3 regions of the Paenibacillus sp. NPDC056722 genome follow, and region 2 is predicted to be linked to each of the others. Evidence: riboswitches for the same ligand, from Rfam matches in the RefSeq annotation. Region 2 holds a riboswitch; each other region holds the start of a gene.
The links. A riboswitch is a leader RNA that binds a small molecule or an ion and turns the genes downstream of it on or off. The one in region 2 is predicted to bind cyclic di-GMP.
Positions count from the first base shown of each region.

Region 1: linked by a shared signal. The riboswitch ahead of ACFRAM_RS08770 (thiamine pyrophosphate-binding protein) and the one ahead of ACFRAM_RS19515 (glycosyl hydrolase) in region 2 are both predicted to bind cyclic di-GMP.
Region 3: linked by a shared signal. The riboswitch ahead of ACFRAM_RS18475 (anti-repressor SinI family protein) and the one ahead of ACFRAM_RS19515 (glycosyl hydrolase) in region 2 are both predicted to bind cyclic di-GMP.

Region 1 covers NZ_JBHTYV010000003.1:44,391-49,238, reverse strand. The annotation lists gene ACFRAM_RS08785 (3-oxoacyl-[acyl-carrier-protein] synthase III C-terminal domain-containing protein) at 1-591, opposite strand, end outside; gene ACFRAM_RS08780 (hypothetical protein) at 673-1,023, opposite strand; gene ACFRAM_RS08775 (carboxymuconolactone decarboxylase family protein) at 1,191-1,571, opposite strand; gene ACFRAM_RS08770 (thiamine pyrophosphate-binding protein) at 1,587-3,224, opposite strand; cyclic di-GMP riboswitch class I at 3,410-3,503, opposite strand; gene ACFRAM_RS08765 (methyl-accepting chemotaxis protein) at 4,072-4,848, opposite strand, start outside.
Region 2 covers NZ_JBHTYV010000008.1:129,446-134,293, forward strand. The annotation lists gene ACFRAM_RS19510 (glycosyl hydrolase) at 1-1,043, opposite strand, end outside; gene ACFRAM_RS19515 (glycosyl hydrolase) at 1,246-2,841, opposite strand; cyclic di-GMP riboswitch class I at 2,852-2,932, opposite strand; gene ACFRAM_RS19520 (sugar phosphate nucleotidyltransferase) at 3,100-4,473, opposite strand.
Region 3 covers NZ_JBHTYV010000007.1:181,892-186,739, reverse strand. The annotation lists gene ACFRAM_RS18490 (TasA family protein) at 1-355, shown strand, start outside; gene ACFRAM_RS18485 (TasA family protein) at 442-1,029, shown strand; gene ACFRAM_RS18480 (helix-turn-helix domain-containing protein) at 1,213-1,542, shown strand; gene ACFRAM_RS18475 (anti-repressor SinI family protein) at 1,650-1,802, opposite strand; cyclic di-GMP riboswitch class I at 1,830-1,914, opposite strand; gene ACFRAM_RS18470 (2-oxoglutarate dehydrogenase E1 component) at 2,433-4,848, shown strand, end outside.

The DNA of each region.
Region 1 (4,848 bases), on a different contig from region 2:
AGAGTTGTACAACACACAAGTATCCGTCTGGTAGATAGAATCGATTAATCCAACTGCGTTCTCATCACGCTCCAGGATGACCGCTGCGGCAGCATCGCCGAATCCGGCATAGTATACCGGGTTATTGCGGTCGGCATGTGGAAGGATATGGTCGGAGCCAATTACCAGCGCACGGCGGATACGGGGGTTCGCCATCATCTGACGGCTGACCTGTTCAAAGGCTGCCGTCATCCCTGTGCAGTTTGCATTGCTGTCGATGCAGATGGTATGCGAAGCCGCATTAATCAAACGGTGCATGATCACCGAATTAGTCGGGATTATGTATTCCGGCGTTTGACTGGAGAAGGCGATAAGGTCGATATCTTCACCAGCAAGTCCCGCTTGCTCCAGCACATTGCTGGCCGCCTCAAATCCCATAGTCAGTGCATTCTCGTCCTCATTATCAATACTGTAGCGGGTTTCACGACCCAATGCCGCCAGAAGTCCACGAATCTCTATTCCTCTATCGTCAAAATGTTTGATGTAGAAATCATTACCGATTTTGTTACTCGGATGATAAATAGCGATGTCTCTGATGCGTATGCCGGCCATTGAATTGCCCCCTTATTAGTGATGAGCTGATGGATCGTTGCATGAGCAGGTAAGATACAGGCTGTAATATGAAGTTATGTCTTATGCAGTAACTGTAGAGATGATTTCCAGGTTATCCAGACCAGATTTGCGGCCCAGACGAGCCAATTGCATTTTAAGAATTGGGTTGTTCTCAAGGGTTAGGAGTACTTTGGCAAAGCCGTCCTTCTTGATCATGATGAAGCATCCTTCCAGCAGAGGTACGACATTAGGAGCGGTAACGTTAAGCTTTCTGCAATCAAAGTGTAGCTCATAGTCTGCTGGAGTGATCGGGTTAATGGTTTGCTGATAAGCTTGAATGGATTTGATGCCATCCTCTTCAGAGAACGTGCCATCCAATTCGACATTGATAATCTTTTTAACCGAATCTGTCTTCAAAATAAATTTACCCATTCCTTCATCGCTCCTATAAATTAGTTTTATCCAAAAACTTTGATTCCCTATTTTCGGCAATCGATAATATACTTATTTTTGGGATAATTTAACTATATTAATAGCATATGATTGATAGAATTACAATGAGAAAGTCGAAAAATGTAAATTTTTGAATTATACAGATGTTACTTCACTTCTTCTAAAACTTCGAGCAACACGTTAAAGGCACTGATTACTCGCGGAGCTCCTAGAGCAGGCACCAAATGAAGCAGAACACCTTTAAGCTGTTCCTCAGTGACACCTACACTTAGCGCCATAACATAATGAACGCCTAGTTGTTCGTATTGTCCCATCGCAATCAAGGCGGAGATCACGGCAACTTCTTTCCAGTCATCACCGATCGTGTTGCGCTGGAAAATGTCACCGTAGGCGGCGCCCATAATGTATTCAGCCAGATCTGGAAAATGGTCTTTAATAGGTGCCAAAGCTTTGGCACCATACTCCCCAGATAAGTTAGCAAAGTGGTTGAGACCACTATTGATATTTTTGTTCAAATTGTCGCTCATAAATTGGCCCCCTGATTAAAGATTCACTACACGGTGTGCAGTAGGTGGTACTTCGTCACGGTCTGTCAACAGTTCGATTACCGCGACCTTGTTCAAAGCTACCGCATCTGCGATCGCAGCGGAGAATTGATCCAAAGTTTCACAGCGATATCCGGTTGCTCCAAGCGATTCGCCGAACTTCACAGCGTCCATTGGGACTTCGAATAGGGTTCCGTCGATACGGCCTGTGGTCTTCTCCATGCCCTTAAGCGCCATATCCAGCTGCATGTTGTTTACAACGATAAAAATAACCGGGATATCCTTACATACTGCTGTATTAATCTCTGCACCCAGCATCATAAAGCATCCATCGCCAGTCACACAGAAGATCGTTTCATCCGGTGATGCAACCTTGGCGCCGATAGCCATGCCAATTGCATTACCCATGCAGGCAAAATAGGCATCGAATACAAAACTGCCCGGTTTTTTAACGTTATACCATTTAACGGCATTAAAGCCATGGCTTCCATCATCCACGAATAGAGTGTTGTTGTATGGAATAAAGTCACTCATCACGCTCATAACTGAAGCCAGGGACAGGCCTGGAAGCTCAGGCAGTTCTTCCCGATAGTTAAAGCTTGGAGTATTATGTTTGGTCACAGAATCTCTATCCAGGTGTTCAAGATAATACACAAGATTATCACGCAGATCCCCGGTGACCGGTATAGTTTTGGAGGTCAGAATCTTGCCTACAAACGTTGGGTCACTATCGAACTGAATTAATGTCTCTGGATGATTCTCGCGTTTTAGATTACAGATGGTCATATCGCTCAGACGGGAGCCCAGCACGATATACAAATCACTACGATTCAGCATGTCATCGCCATGTGTACATCCGCCGACACCGACAGGACCGTGATACAGCGGGTGATCCCAAGGAATAGCACCTTTGCCGCCAGGAGAAGTCACGACAGGGATGTTGAATGTTTCAGCCAGTTCGATCAGCTCTTTGTGAGCCCCGGAACGGTTAACACCTTTACCGGCAATAATCAGTGGGTTCTCAGCATTGTTAATAGCGTTGATTACACGGTCATAATTGGAGATGCTAACGAGCGTTTCACGCTCTGGATAAACTACCGGGAATTCTTCCAGAAGTTCAGTCTGAACGTCGAATGGCAAGCAAAGATGAACGGGACCACGGTTACCGCTCAGAGCAATTGAGATAGCATGATTGAAAATGGTGCTTAAGTTATCGCCACGTTCTACAAGCTTACTGAACAGGGTAGCGGGTTTAAACATATCGGCAAGATCAGCCAGATATGAGGAAGAATCCTGACATTGCGGAATACCTAGTTCTTTTATAGATTGATGCCCTGTAATAAATAACACCGGAATGTTATTCGCCTTGGCATGGGCCGCTGCAGTAAGCAGATTCGTTCCTCCGGGACCGGATGTCCCGAAAGCAACGCCTAGTCCGCCAGTCTTAAGGGCATAGCCTGCGGCTTCAAAGCCGGAACTGGATTCATGTCTTCCGGGAATAAACTCAATACCGTAATCCACCATCTTTAGAACTAAGGGGCAAATGGATTTACCAATGATACCAAATGAATGGGTTACTCCGAGGTTACGTAGTGCCTCCGCCATATAATCTGCGACTGTCTTCAAAAAAAACACCTCTCAAGTAAATGAATTGGGTTAAGTAAAAGATAAATATATTATCGTTCTGGTAATGCCAAATGTTTAGAACGATACAAACAGGTACAAAGAAACAACAAAACCTGTGCTCGATTAATGGAGCACAGGTTGGAAGCAAAAAACCGCCAATCAGACCGCGAAATTAAGTCGATCCTCCTGGTTTTCTCTGCAACCTGGCAGTCATGGCCCCCAAAAAAATGAGGCTGTAGATCCATGGCTTTGCGTCATTCCTTTTCAGGAATTTTGCCCATATAAATGTTATAACTAATTATAAGAATAATTTTCCTTTACATTATATTCCTAGCTCGTCTTTGTCAATATATTTTACACAAACGAACTCGGAATTTGACGAAAAATATGAAATAAAGTAGGAATTTAGTTTTAATTTAAAATGTATCCAAGGGTGCATTGCAAAATGGAATGCGGTTACAAAATAGGCCTGAAATATGCATATCATTCAGAGAAAAAGCAAGATTGTATTAAAGGGATTGGTGTAAAAATGCAAATTAGATGAAAACAGCTGAATGGACAAGATTAGATATTAATTGAAGAAATTAGTTGGAGTTAAATTTACGATGATGTATTTCATGAAAGGCAATGAATCCAAGTGCTCAATTTCTTTTGGACTGCACAGGAGGGAAGTGGGTTAAAAGTAGGGTGTTTGAAAGGGGAGAGGATAAATTTTATTTGTGGGTACGAACTTCTAGAAAGGTCTGAAAGTGATATAATGCAAACGTTTCATAAGTTACAAAACAGCCGTAAAAGTTTGAACTTATACGGCTGTTTTGTGTTAAAAGGAACAAAAATAAAAATTTTATGACAAGTTCTAAAATTTAAAAATATGAATCGTTTTTTGTAGCTGAAAGACGGCTGACGTCATTTTTTCAGACTCATCCGCAACGGATTGGAGGGCATTGATCTGCTCACTCATCGATGCAGAGACTTCCTCGGTGCTGGCTGCTGTCTGCTCGGTAATTGCTGAAATATTCTCAATCGCAGAGGAGATCTTCAGAGCACTGTCCAGCATCAGGTCGCTTTCCGAAGAGAAGGCGGCGATTTGCTCGGTAATGTACTGTACACTTTGGACAATTTGCCCGAAAATCTGTGCAGTTTGAATGATCATTTCATTCTGTACCTGAACGACTTCTTCATTGATGGTGATGTTCGCAATGGCTTCCTTAATGTCACTTTCAATGCTACGTACGAGGCCGAAGACCTCTTTGGTCGAGGCGGTTGATTCCTCTGCCAGTTTGCGTACTTCCTGAGCTACCACAGCAAATCCACGGCCATGTTCTCCGGCACGGGCAGCTTCGATGGAAGCGTTCAGAGATAACAGGTTGGTCTGTTCAGCAATTTCGGTGATGGTTTTCGTAATCATGGTGATACCGCGAGCATTATGGGAAAGGGCATCAATGGTATCGGCCACTTTTTGTGTAGCTTCGATATTCTTACGCATGCCTTCTGCCTGGGTATCCACCGATTGGCGACCTTGCTCCACCAATTCTAGCGTATGTATAGATTTCTTGTTCATTTCTTTGGTTGAATGTGCGTAATTGGAGACCTTAGTCTCAATATCTTTAATAGAATCAATCATACCGGCAAT
Region 2 (4,848 bases):
CGTATATAATCATCTCTTGATATCGTATACGGACTGCCCATAAAGCTTTGAATCCGTCCGGCACTGTTGTTCCCGGTCAGCATCTTCCCCCAGGTCATCATATATACCCAGCGGCTTTGGGTCTTGGACAGTATCTTCGGGTCCGGCAGCTCGCCGCTTTCGCCGATACCGATCGGCTTGCTTCCAGCCAGCTTCAGCAGGTCGTCGTAGTAGACTTGCTGATAATCATTATTATAAATATCGGCCGCCAGCACATCGACGGTCCCGGGGCCTGGATAATAATCACGGTAAGGGCCCGCGGTTGGTCCCGGCGCGTTCGGATTCCATACCCATAATAGATTATTCAGCTTGTGGATATGGGTGAAGCGGTCATAAACCAGATTCCAGAGGGCGGCAAAATTGCTTTTGTTCCCCCACCAGAACCAGTCTCCGTTCATCTCGTGATAAGGCCGCCAAAGGACCGGTACCCCTGCGTCCCTCAATTCGCCCAGATACCCGGCGATATCGTCTAGTTCTGCAATCAGACTATTGTATTGTGGAGTACCTGGGGTAACGTAGGCATTGAATTGCTCCTGGCTCAGCTTCATGGAAACATTGGACCATACCGGGGAAGTTCCCGGCAAGTTCTGATGAAAGGTCATAGCGACAATTCCGCCCCCTTCATACCACTTGATGGCGCTGTTCACCACAGCCTGGCGCTGCATAGCAATTGTCTTAGCGGACTGATGGTTCAAGGCCCCAAGTTCATAGCCATGCAGCAGAGCATATTTCCCGCTGGCTGACTTTAATTTATTGTTGAATTCATCAGGACTTTCCAGATAATCATGTTGCCCGGAGATGATTCCCTGACCGCTAAGATCTGTCAAATATTGTAGCAATCGGCGTGCCTCCGGCGAAGCCGAAGGATTGACCGGGGCTATCGCCGCTTTGTCCTCGGGAGAGGCACCCGAATCGGGAACATCGCCCCAGGAGGGCAGGAGAGACAGAAACAGAAGAACCGGAAACAAGGTCGTAAGCAGCCGAAAATTACGGGATGGCTTCATGTGTCATCTTCCTTTCGGTAGCCGGGATATCAGTCCGGTCGTAACTAAGCTGACCTTCATCCAGGTCAACCCGCTCTCTTCTCCCGGAGGCCTATAGTTCAGTAGCCCTGCCAAAGAGCAGGGCTACCGATCGGCTGAAAATAATCTTCATTGCTGTTACCCTTTAAACGCGTAATGTCTAGATAACGTAATTCTCAGTTCCTCACGCGCCTATGAACAATGCGCTAGCCGGAACCGTTTCTTTCACCTGACTAGGACTCCCCCACATCAGGCGAACCCGAGCATCGCCCAGATTCTCGTAATACTCCACTTTAATATCGTACAGCTGCCCGGCGTTCAAGGCGATGTTGCCCTGATGCTCAGCTCCGCTCTGATTATTCCAGCTGTCAATGACCGCTTGCCCGTTGATCCATACCCGAATGCCATCATCGGATTCGGTGTAGATCTGGTAATCTTCGCTATACAGCGGTTTGATCTTCCCTGTCCAGCGGATAGAGAAATTATCAACGCCGAGCAGGGCTGTATCTGGTGAACCCTGCCGCCAATTATTATCAATTACTGCATCATCCCGGGTAAGAACTGGTGCACCGGAAAGCTGCATATTATTGAAGTATTCTCCCGTTAACCCATTAGCCGTCTTATGCGTCCCCCCCGTTCCAGCATTCCCTGTAGGGACGTTCGCAGCAGGAGGCTTCGGTGTGTTCGATGGCATAGCTGTTGGTGCAGGTGGAGGTGGCGTAGGTGCCGGCACCGCTCCAGCCGCAATCTTGTCTCTCGTTACTGTGTAACTATTGTTCATAAAACCTTTAATATCGTCGGTGTGGTTATTATCGTATAGCATTTTTCCCCAGGTCATCATAAAGGTCCATTTGCTCTGGGTCTCTCTCAGCTTGGCTACGTCTGGCATTTCCCCGTTCTCTCCGATACCGATCGGCTTCCCGGCCGCCAGCGCCAGCAGACTATCGTAATGGCTTTGTTTATAATCGTTCTCATATATATCTGCAGCGAGAATGTCTACTTTATCCGCACCCGGATAGGTCAGGGCATACGGATCAGCCCACGCATTCGGGGCATTCGGACTCCATACCCAGAGCAGATTATTCAATTTATGAACGTTAACAAAACGGTCATACATAATATTCCAAAGTGCAGCGAAATTATTTTTCTTCCCCCACCAGAACCAGTCTCCGTTCATTTCGTGATATGGGCGCCATAATACGGGCACTCCTGCATCACGCAAGCTTTTCAAAGGTACAGCCACTTTATCCAGTTCGGCAATCAGGTTGTTGTACTGTACCGTCCCTGGTGTAACGTACTTGTTGAATTCCGCTTGGCTGAGACTTCTGGAGACATTGGACCAATCATAGCTGGTTCCCGGCAGGTTGGCATGGAAGGTCATGGCGACTACTCCGCCGCTTTTGTTCCAGTTGATGGCGCTGTTCACTACATTCTGGCGATACCAGGCAACCTGACTCTCATTCTGGCCACTGATGGCCCCCATCTCGTAACCGTGCAGTGCGGCATATTTACCGGTGGTGTCTTGCAGCTTAAGATTGAACTCGTCGGGACTCTCCAGGTAGTCATGCTGCCCTGCAATAATTCCTTTTCCAGATAAAGAGTACATATAATTAAGCAACTTTACAGCTTCAGGCGAGGCAGCGGGATTAACCGGAGTACCGGAGCTTGCAGCTCCTGCCGCAGACGGGACGATTCCCATTCCAAGGGGAAGGGCTGTCAAAAACAGAACAAGGGACAGGAGGGCGCGCAACAAACGATACTTACGGTAAGCTTTCAACATACATCTCCCTTTCGGTAGCCAGGCTGCCATTCTTGCGAAAGGCCCTGTGGCTTTGCGTCCCTACCTTTCGATAGGTTTGCCTTTTGTCGAATTAGAGGGTTTATTCCTCTTACCGTAAATATCGACGCTATTTAATTATTTTTTAGTGCATTTATGAAAAAAATATCATTTTTGAGTCTTTATACCTGTTTTGTAAACTTCGCATTTGGTTAAATAGATAGTTTGTTCTATTAAATTTCCTGACATTGGAATCCGGTCCTAGGAGATAAACTGATGCAGCCCAATATCTTCCCAATTCAGGGTGATACGGATATTATCTTCCTCCACCAGTTCAGAGCCTGTCTGCACTTCAATAAACTCCACATCCGTCAAAGCCAGGATGGCATGCTTGGTGCCCTCCGGAATACGGACCACATCGCCAGCCTTCACGTTGTGCATTTTCTCATTCAGCACAATGCTGGCTTCCCCACTGATAATGGTCCAGATCTCACTGCGTTTGCGATGCAACTGGTAGCTGATATTCTTGCCCTGTGAGATGCAAATCCGTTTGGTCAGCACCTCATTGCCCTCTTCATATTTCACATAATCAATGACACGATAATGGCCCCAGCGGCGCTCCTCGTACATCGGGCGCTGATCAAACGACTTCAGCACCTCCTTGATCCGTGGGCTTTCCGCCTTATGGGTTACGAGAATACCGTCAGGACTGGCAGCGATAATTAGATCTTTCGCCCCAATGACTGTTATAGGAATATCCAGTTCATTCACGAGGCAGGTGCCTTCCGAATCAGCTGTGACAACGCCTTTGCCAACATGATTACTGCTCATCTCTTCCGTCAATGTATTCCACGTGCCGAGGTCCTTCCAGAAGCCGTCATACGGCTGAACAACAATTCGCTCTTCCTTTTCTACCACTTCGTAGTCAAAGCTAATAGAAGACAGTAGCTTATACTGCTTCTGCAGTTCCTCATAGTTGAGAGGCAGCCCCTTGCGTTGCAGAATATCCAGCAGATACCCGAGACGGAAAGCAAACACACCACAGTTCCACAGCGCATTGCGGCTGATTAGCTCCTCGGCCTGAACGCGATCCGGCTTCTCCTGGAAATGGCTTACCTGCATAAAGCCGCTCACCGCAGGCTCATCGGAGGTCGGGATGATATACCCGTATTTCTCCGAAGCATGCTCAGGCACCACACCCATGAGCGCCAAATTTGCGCCGCTCTCCTCTATCGTTTGTTCAAGCTGGGCTACAGTTTCAAAGAAAGAAGCCTCAACATAAGGGTCCACTGGCAAAATAGCCACCGTCTCAGCAGGCGATACGCCAGCTACGGTATATAAATAAGCCGCCGTCAGCGCAATAGCCGGGAAGGTATCGCGGCGCTCAGGCTCAACAATAATCGGCACATGGCCTCCCAATTGGCTCTGGATCATTTCTACCTGCCCACGACCTGTAGCCAGATAAGATGAATCTGCGAGTCCAGTCTCTTCGAGCTGTCTCCACACCCGCTGCACCATCGATTCCGGCTCACCCTGCGGGCTTTCCAGTACCTTCAGAAATTGCTTCGAACGTGAATCATTAGACAATGGCCAGAGCCTCTTACCTGAACCGCCTGATAAAAGTACCAGTTTCATAAGTGAACCCTCCTCATTCGTATGGTAAACCGAAACCAATCCCATGCTTGCTGTATATGCGATATAGAAGGGCCAATTGGACCTCTACAAAGTAATCCCGGTAAAACAGACTCCAGCACATCAATCGCTTTAAGGCGGGTCTGCATGTTAAATCTCTTAACGCCAAGATCGGTCTAGTCCTTCCTTTCTCTCGCCTGTGTTTCATAAGCGATAAACAGAGAAAGTTCACAAGAAGTGTTAGGATAAACGTAATGGTGGGTAAAATAGATAGATAGATAGATAGATAGATAGATAGATAGATAGATAGATAGATAGATAGATAGATAGATAGATAGATAGATAGATAGTGATAACTCGGATGTTCTTGCTGGCGCT
Region 3 (4,848 bases), on a different contig from region 2:
CCAAGTACTGCTGAAGACGGCAGCTCAGGTTATAGACGTGAACAATGACAATGGAACTCATAACTTGAAAGATGACATTGTAGTTACCTTCCTAGTTAATAAAGACAAGATATCTTCTCCGGTCCTGGTTAAAAAATTGTCTGAACTGGAAAGTCTGTCACCAGACCTTGTAAAAGCAGGCATTCTTGGTTCAGTGTTCGGCGAAAAATCAGGGATCAAAGCAGGAACTCTAGATAAGCTGTCCGTTCAGTTTGCCTTTGTCGACAACTTCCAGCCGCAGAACTACTACCAGGGCGACAGCCTGAAATTGAATTGGACCTTCGAAGCTAAACAAGGTGCTGGCGAATATAAGTAAGCCGTCCGGTCTAAATTCAGCAGCTATTTCTTCTACCATTATTTCTTCTACCATTTTATTAACCATATAAGAGGAGGAATTTAATCATGGGTATCAAAAAAACATTGGGTCTTGGTGTGGCATCAGCGGCTTTGGGATTGTCTTTAATCGGGGGAGGTACCTTCGCTTACTTCAGCGATACAGCAGAAAGCACAGCAACTTTCGCCGCTGGCACGCTGGACCTGAATACTAATCCTGAGCAAAACGTAAACCTGAGCAATCTGAAGCCAGGCGACATCGCTGTCCGCAGCTTCACTCTACAGAACAACGGCACGCTCGACATTAAGGAATTGAAGCTGGCTACAACGTATAATGTTACGGATGCTAACACTAATAATGGCTCAGAGGATCTGGGCGCACACTTTAAAGTAAAACTGCTTGATAGCAGCTATACTAGCGGCCCGATTACTGGCCATGTCGTTGGCGAAGCAACACTCAAAGATTTGCAGAACAATCCAGGCTATGATCTGGTAGCTAACGCCTTCCCAGGAGGCATCTCCGCTGCCCAATCTAAGACGCTCAAGCTAGCCTTTGAGTTCGTTGAAAACGGCCAGGATCAAAACATCTTCCAAGGAGACAGCGTAGCCGTAACCTTGACCTTCAATGCTAAGCAAGGCGCTGGCGAATTTAAATAAGCCTGTTCTTCTAAAAACTACCGGCATCTCTTAGACCTTTAACCGGGCTGGGACATGCCGGTTTTTTGCACCAGTCCCCTCCCTCTTTCTCCTCTGAACAGCAATGTATCTTTGTCCGTTTCCAGGAAATTTGTTATACTTATACAAAAAGTACGGAGGGGCGTTGTCATCGTGCCTGATAATATGGGAGGGCGCATCCATGAACTCCGGGTAGAGAAGGGCTTATCCTTATCCGAGCTTGCGGACAAGGCGGATGTAGCCAAGTCGTACCTGAGTAATGTTGAGAGAAATATCCAATCCAACCCCTCTATCCAATTCATTGAAAAAATTGCCGATGCGCTCCAAGTATCTATTCACGTGTTGCTATATGGAGATCTCTCCGACACTGAAGAGACGCCGCTGGATTCGGAATGGTTCCGGCTCGTGCAAGAGGCAATGAGCTCCGGCATCAGCAAGCGGGAGTTCAAGGAATTTCTGGATTATCAAAAATGGCGTCTTGAACAAAAGGATTAATAATTTCAGCCCTGAGCGCTTCAACACCTCGGGCACCCCATCATATAGAGAAGGGCACAGCATATGCTGTGCCCTTCTCTATATGTATCCTGTTATGATTCAAGCTGCTAAATAGCCTTCAACGCCTTCTCATTAAAGAAACGGCGAATCTCCTCCGCCTTGATGCCCGCCTTCTTGGCACTCAGCAGCAAATATACCCATTCTAAATCCAGATCGACTGTCTGCAGTTCTCCGTTGTTCCCCTGGTTGGACTTATCCAAAAAATCTCCTCCTAAGATTTCGCGTCCCCAGGCAGTCCGGCCGTCTTAGTATTTCTACCTTAGACCCGAGACTTTGTGCCCCTGTCTTTCAACAGGTTTACCCTTTACTGGATCCTTCACATGAAAGGATCTGGCTAGAAATTATTATTAAAAACCTTGCTGCAATAACATTATACAAGAAATAATCGGAAAAGTGTGTCGTTTTCTGGAAACTTCTAAGGAGACAAATGTAAAAAGTTTAGCTCTTTTTGACTAATACCTGTCCAACTTGAAACCATCTGTATGAGATGTAAAATTTTTAATTTATGAATAATTCTACTAATTCAAACGAACTATATAAAGTTATTAACCAAACTTCAAATCCTCTAAACAGCTTTTCCTGTCAAATCAGGGTCTATTGAATCATTTTAATAGTTCCGTCCTCTTGGGGTAATCTACTTATGGCGCTATGGCATCAATAACCAGGGTGAACCATACCGTTTTGCGATTGGATTGGACGAAAGTATGAATTGATTAAGATCACCGAAAGTAGCACAATAGAAAGGAAATGAAAACGCAACCATCACAGCTCCGAACAAGGCCCATACCAGCGCCCTGCGTTTGGAGTTCATCCGTTAGGAGGATGTATTCATGGCAGCCAAAGAGCCCTACAATGAATCTGTTTGGAGCAAATATTACGGTCCCAATCTGGGCTACATTCAAGAGAAGTATGAGCAGTTTGTGAAAGACCCCTCCTCAGTTGAAAATAATTACCGTGAACTCTTTACTGTTTATGGCCCGCCTCCCCTGGCGCCGGATGCCGAACCAGCTCCGCAGCCGATCGTTTCGGGAGATGCCGTTTGGCTTCGTAAGGCTGTCAAAGCCTCCAAGCTGATCGCTAACATTCGTATATATGGCCATTTGGCCGCCAATATTGACCCGCTGGAGCGGGATCACAACCCTATGATAAAATGGCTGAATCACGAAACATATGAACTGACGCGTGAGGATCTCATGGCCCTCCCTGCTTCGCTGATTTGGGAGAATGTCCCGGATAATATTCAAACCGCTTGGGACGCCGTTCACCGGATGCGCCAAGCCTATACACAAACTATCGCCTACGAATTTGGTCATGTGCATGATGAACAGGAACTTCGCTGGTTGAACAGCCAGGCAGAATCCGTTAACTCACCTGCGCCACTGAATACCGCTGAACGCAAGGAATTGCTGAGTCGGTTGATTCAAGTGGAGCAGTTTGAGACGTTCCTGCACAAGACTTTCGTAGGCCAAAAGCGTTTCAGCCTCGAGGGCAACGATGCCCTGGTGCCAATGCTGGACGAAATCGTACGCGCAGCCGCACATGAAGGTGCTGAGCATATCCTGATGGGCATGGCCCACCGTGGACGTCTTAATGTACTGGCTCATATCCTTGGCAAACCTTACGACATCATTTTCTCTGAGTTCCATCATTCACCGAACAAGGAGCTATTCCCTTCGGAAGGATCCATGGGCATTAACTACGGCTGGACCGGGGACGTGAAGTATCACTTGGGTGCTGACCGCGCTGTACGTGAGGGCGAAACCGTCCGCACTAGGCTGACACTGGCGAACAATCCGAGCCACCTGGAGTTTGTTAATCCTGTCGTTGAAGGATTCGCTCGTGCAGCTCAGGAGGAGCGGGGCACAACAGGCCTGCCGAAGCTCGACACGAACAAGGCGATAGCTGTGCTGATGCACGGAGATGCGGCCTTCCCAGGTGAAGGTATCGTGGCTGAGACACTGAACATCGGCAAGCTGGACGGGTATACGAATGGCGGTACGATTCATATTATCGTCAACAACCGCATCGGCTTCACCACCGAAAGCGAGGACTCCCGGTCGACGCATTATGCCAGTGACTTGGCCAAAGGCTATGAAATCCCTATCGTCCATGTCAATGCTGATGATCCGGAAGCCTGTGTAGCGGCTGTTCGTTTGGCCAGCGCCTACCGCAATAAGTACAAGAAGGATTTTGTCATTGATCTGATCGGCTACCGCCGCCACGGTCACAATGAGATGGATGATCCGGAAACAACCCAGCCAATCGTCTACGGCAAGGTCCGCAATCACCCGACGGTTCACAGAATCTATGCCGAACGCCTCCGTCAGGAGAAGGTCGTTACAGATGAAGATGTGAAGCAAATGAACGCTGATGCAGAGAGCATTTTGCAGCAGGCTTATGATAATATGAAAGAAGGCAAACATAAGAGCGCGGACAGCAAGACTTCCGTACCCGTGAAGACGGAGGACAGCCCTAGCAAATCGACTGCTGTCTCTCTGGGTGCGCTCCAACAAATCAACCGTGAGCTACTTAGCGTCCCTGACGGCTTCACCGTCTATCCGAAGCTGCAGCGCATTCTGCAGCGCCGCAAAGACGCACTGAACGACGGTGAGAAGGTAGACTGGGCACTGGCAGAAAGCCTGGCCTTCGCTTCCATAATCAGAGACGGAACTCCGATCCGCTTGAGCGGCCAGGATGCACAGCGCGGTACCTTCGCGCACCGCCACCTCGTCCTGCATGACAGCGAGACCGGAGAATTGTTCTCTCCGCTGCATCAAATAAGCGATGCTAAAGCTTCCTTCGGTGTGTACAACAGTCCGTTGTCGGAAGCTTCGGTGCTTGGCTTCGAGTACGGGTACAACGTATTTGCGCCTGAGACTTTTGTAATCTGGGAAGCCCAATACGGTGACTTCGCCAATGCCGGTCAGGTCATCATTGACCAGTTCATCTCGGCTGGACGGGCGAAATGGACGCAGCGCAGCAATCTTGTTATGCTACTGCCGCACGGCTACGAAGGCCAGGGACCGGAGCATTCCAGCGGCAGGCTGGAACGCTACCTGCAGCTGTCTGCGGAAGAGAATTGGACCGTGGCGAATCTGACTTCAGCATCCCAGTATTTCCACCTGCTGCGCCGCCAAGCTTCTCTGTGCGGCAAGTCAGAAGCCCGGCCGCTCGTTATCATGGCGCCGAAGAGCCTGATCCGCAACCCGCGCAGCACTTCTGCGGGAACCGAACTGGCCTCAGGAC